DNA from 2 places in the Actinoplanes sp. NBC_00393 genome. Region 2 is predicted to be linked to the other one. Evidence: riboswitches for the same ligand, from Rfam matches in the RefSeq annotation. Region 2 holds a riboswitch; the other holds the start of a gene.

Region 1 (2,389 bases), 1.5 Mb from region 2:
GACGAGCCGCAGGTCGATGCCGGCACTGGCGGCGGCGGCCACGACGTCGGCGGCCCGGCCCGGCACGACCGCGGTCACCGTGTCGAAGAACGCGGTGTGCGCCACCTCGACGCCGGCCGCGCTCAGGCCACCGGCGAGCGCGAGGGCGTGCTCGTGGGTGCGCTGCGCGATCGCCCTCAGCCCGGCCGGGCCGTGGTAGACCGCATACATGCTGGCCATCACGGCCAGGAGCACCTGGGCGGTACAGATGTTGCTGGTCGCCTTCTCCCGGCGGATGTGCTGCTCGCGGGTCTGCAGCGCGAGCCGGTAGGCCGGGGCGCCGTCGGCGTCCTTCGAGACACCGACCAGGCGCCCGGGCAGCGACCGCTCCAGGCCGGCACGCACGGCCAGGTAGCCGGCGTGCGGGCCACCGAAACCGAGGGGTACGCCGAACCGCTGCGTCGTTCCCGCGGCGATGTCCACGCCGATCTCGCCCGGCGCCCGCAGCAGGGTCAGCGCAAGCAGGTCGGCGGCGACCGTGACCAGGGCGCCCTTGGCGTGGGCGGCCTCGACGAGCGCGGCGTGGTCGCGGACCGCGCCGGACGCGCCCGGGTACTGCAGGTGCAGGCCGAAGAACTCGGCCGGCAGCTCGCCGGTCTCGACGTCGACCAGGCGCACCTCGATGCCGAGCGGTTCGGCGCGGGTCCGCAGGACGGCCAGGGTCTGCGGGAACGTGTCGGCGTCCACCGCGTACACATTGCTCTTGACCTTGGAGGCCCGCCGCGCGAGGGTCATGGCCTCGGCCACCGCGGTGGCCTCGTCCAGCATCGAGGCGTTCGCCGTGGTCAGCCCGGTCAGGTCGGTGACCACGGTCTGGAAGTTCAGCAGCGCCTCGAGCCGGCCCTGGCTGATCTCCGGCTGGTACGGGGTGTACGCCGTGTACCACGCCGGGTTCTCCAGCACGTTCCGCTTGATCACCGCGGGCGTGTGGGTGCCGTAGTAGCCCAGCCCGATCATCGAGGTGGCGACGGTGTTGCGCCCGGCGATCGCGCGCAGCTCGGCGATCGCCTCCTCCTCGGAGATCCCGGCCGGCAGGTCCAGGTCACCGTGCCAGCGGATCACCTCGGGGATCGCGGCGTCCATCAGCTCGCCGACCGAGTTGTACCCGATCGCCTTGAGCATGTGGGTCTGCTCGTCCGGGTCCGGACCGATGTGACGGGGAACGAACGGCGAGGTCATGGGCGACTCCAGGGCTCGAGAAGGTCGACACGCAACCCTCCCCCTCTGTCATACCCAGCAGGCACTCCAGAGTTGCCTGCCCTCGCGGTCCTTTTGCCTGAGAGGTTCCGGGGAGGATTTGCCCCTTCGGCGCCACCTTTTCGGTGGTCTCTCCCGCGCGGGTGTAGCCGGCAGCACTCAACCTACCAGCGGATCCGGCGCCGGTCGCCGGGCGCACCGCAGTTGTGACCAACGCCCGTCCCGCCGGTGAATTCATCCCCACCGGGTGATGGATCCGCGGGGTTGCGGCGCGACGGTGTACCGGCCGGCACCTGACCCCCGGGGGTACGCCATGACCAACCCCACCGTCGAACGGCCGCAGACCGCGGCCCTGGACACCGACGCCACCCAGGGCCTGTCGCTCACCGAGGCGGCGGCCAGGCTGTCCCGGTACGGGCCGAACGCCATCGCCGCCGAGAAACCGCCCTCCGCGCTGACCGTCGCCGCCAAACAGTTGCGCGACCCGATGAACATCATGCTGATCGCCGTGGTCGTGGTCAGCCTGCTGATCGCCGAATGGTCCACCGCCCTGATCGTGGCGCTGCTCGTGCTGCTCAACGTGGTGCTCGGCGCCCGGCAGGAGCTGACCGCACGGGCCAGCGTCGACGCGCTGGCCAAGATGCAGGTCCCGGAGGCCCGGGTGATCCGCGGCGGCGACCTGGTCCAGGTGCCGGCCGTCGACCTGGTGCCCGGCGACATCGTGCACCTGGAGGCCGGTGATCTGGTGCCCGCTGACGGGCGGATCCTGCGCTCGGCCACCTGCGAGGCCCAGGAGGCGGCGCTGACCGGCGAGAGCGCCCCGGTCGCCAAGGACAGCAAGGAGCTGCCGCCCGGCGAGGTGCCGCTCGCGGAGCGCACCAACATGCTGTTCCAGAACACCTCGGTGACCCGCGGCACGGCCACCATGCTGGTCGTCGCGACCGGCATGGACACCGAGATGGGCCGGATCGCGACCATGCTGACCAAGGTCGAACGGACCCGCTCCCCGCTGCAGCGCGAACTCGACACCCTCACCAAGGTGCTCGGCGTGATCGCCTGGACCGCGGTGGTGTTCATCATCGTCGTCGGCTGGCTGCGCGGCATGGAACTCGACGCACTGCTGATGCTCGGCACCGCGATGGCGATCTCGGCG
Region 2 (2,389 bases):
TGATGACCTTGTCCAGGGAGACGTGGTGGCGGCCGTCGCCGCGCAGCGCCATCTTCGCGGCGGTCACCGCCTTCACCGCGGCCATGCCGTTGCGTTCGATGCACGGGATCTGGACCAGGCCGCCGACCGGGTCGCAGGTCAGGCCCAGGTTGTGTTCCATGCCGATCTCGGCGGCGTTCTCTACCTGCTCGGGTGTGCCGCCCAGCACCTCGGCCAGGCCGGCGGCGGCCATCGCGCACGCCGAACCCACCTCGCCCTGGCAGCCGACCTCGGCGCCGGAGATGGAGGCGTTCTCCTTGAACAGCAGGCCGATCGCGCCGGCCGTCAGCAGGAACCGCACCACGCCGTCCGCCGACGCGCCGGGCACGAAGTCCAGGTAGTAGCGCAGCACGGCCGGGATGATGCCGGCGGCGCCGTTGGTGGGCGCGGTGACCACCCGGCCGCCGGCCGCGTTCTCCTCATTGACGGCCATGGCGTACGCGGTGAGCCACTCCATCGCATGCTCAGCGCCGGGACCGCCCGCCCGTAGTTGACGTGCCGTCGCCGCCGCCCGCCGCCGGACGCGCAGACCTCCCGGCAGGATGCCCTCGGCGTCGAGTCCCCGGTCGATGCAGTCGTTCATCACCGACCAGAGGTGCTGCAGGCCGGCCTGCACCGCGGACTCCGGGCGCCACGCCGTCTCGTTGACCAGCATCAGCCGGGAGATCGACAGACCGGTGGCCCGGGTCGTCGCCAGCAGGTCGGCGCCCGACGAGAACGGATAGGGCAGGCAGATGTCGTCCGCGCGTACCCCGCCGGTCTTCTCATCGACCACGAAGCCGCCGCCGACCGAGAAGTAGGTCTTGCGCAGAAGCTCGGCGCCGTCGGCGCCGAGCGCCGTGAAGGTCATCCCGTTGGGATGCTCGGGCAGTGACCGCCGCCGGTGCAGCACGAGGTCCGCCTCGAACGGAAGGGGTGCCGATTCGAGAGAAGTGTCGACCGTCTCCGGCTCCTCGCCGGCCAGGCCCAGCAGCACCGCCCGCGGGGTGCCGTGACCGTGACCGGTCGCCCCGAGCGAACCGAACAGCTCGGCGCGCACGGTCGCGACCGGCAGGCCGGCGAGTTGCTGCGTGAAGAGGCGGGCGGCGCGCATCGGGCCGACGGTGTGTGAGCTGGACGGCCCGATGCCGATCGAGAACAGGTCGAAGACGGAGACGGCCATGCGGAGGCTCCCTGCTAGCTGGGGTGGGCCTCCCTCGCTCTGTCATGGGGCCTGAGAGCTTCGCCGCCGGCGGCGGCTTGCACCTTGGGCGCGGCGACGGCGGACCGTCCCCGGCTTTCCAGAGTCGCCTGCCCGCAGCGGTACGTTGGCCTGAGAGATTCTGAGGGAGAAGTTGCTCCTTCGGCGCCCTGTCACCAGGGGCTCTCCCGCAGCGGATGAGCGGCGAAATATGCGGTTGTCGCTGGTGAAGCTATCCAGGCCAGGATAGCCGCGTCAACCGGTGTAAAGCTTGTCGAGCAGGTGAGCATTGCGTTGCTCGACGATGCGCCGGCGCAGTTTCAGCGACGGGGTGAGGTCGCCGTTCTCGACGCTCAGGTTGCGTTCCAGGATGGTGAACCGTTTGACTGTCTCCCAGCGGCCGAGGGCGGAGTTGAGCTCGGTGACGTAGCCGTCGACGGCGGCCTGCACCTGCGGTGAGCGCACCAGGTCGGCGTGGGTCTCGCCGGTGACCCCGTTGGCGGTCGCCCAGGTGCGCACAGCGACCGGGTCGAGGTCGATCAGCGCGGTGACGTAGTTGCGGCCGTCGCCGTAGACCACCATCTGCGCGGAGAGCGGGCAGATCGCGGCGAACCGGGTCTCGATCGCCTGCGGCGCGACGTACTTGCCGCCGGAGGTCTTGAACAGGTCCTTCTTCCGGTCGGTGATCTTCAGCGAGCCGCGGGCGGTGATCTCGCCGATGTCGCCGGTGGCCAGCCACTCGCCGAGCGGATCGAAGCCGTGGTAACCGTCCATCAGCCCGGGACCCTTGATCAGGATCTCGCCGTCCTCGGCGATCCGGACCTCGGTGCCGGGCAGTGGCAGGCCGACGGTGCCGTACTCCAGGTGGTCCGGGCGGTTGACGAAGGCGCCGGCCGAGGTCTCGGTCAGCCCGTACCCCTCCAGGATGGGCAGGCCGAGAGCGTCGAAGAACTCGCAGATGTCCGCCGACAGCGCGGCCGAACCGGACAGGAAGAAGCGCAGCCGCCCGCCGAACCGCGCGCGTACCTTGCTCAGCACCAGCCTGTCGGCGATCTTGTGTTGCAGCGCGAGCCCGGCGGGCACCGGATCGCCGTTGCGGCGGGTCCGGGCGGCCTTGCGGCCGACACCGACGGCCCAGTCGAAGAGCCGGGCCTTCACCCCGCCGTCCTT

What was found. A riboswitch is a leader RNA that binds a small molecule or an ion and turns the genes downstream of it on or off. The one in region 2 is predicted to bind glycine.
Region 1: another riboswitch for glycine. It lies ahead of gcvP (aminomethyl-transferring glycine dehydrogenase); the one in region 2 lies ahead of OHA21_RS21345 (L-serine ammonia-lyase).

What each region holds. Positions count from the first base shown of each region.
Region 1 is NZ_CP107942.1:3,052,691-3,055,079, forward strand. It holds gene gcvP (aminomethyl-transferring glycine dehydrogenase) at 1-1,218, opposite strand, end outside; glycine riboswitch at 1,294-1,384, opposite strand; gene OHA21_RS14305 (cation-translocating P-type ATPase) at 1,550-2,389, shown strand, end outside.
Region 2 is NZ_CP107942.1:4,531,246-4,533,634, forward strand. It holds gene OHA21_RS21345 (L-serine ammonia-lyase) at 1-1,201, opposite strand, end outside; glycine riboswitch at 1,239-1,325, opposite strand; glycine riboswitch at 1,330-1,420, opposite strand; gene OHA21_RS21350 (AMP-dependent synthetase/ligase) at 1,475-2,389, opposite strand, start outside.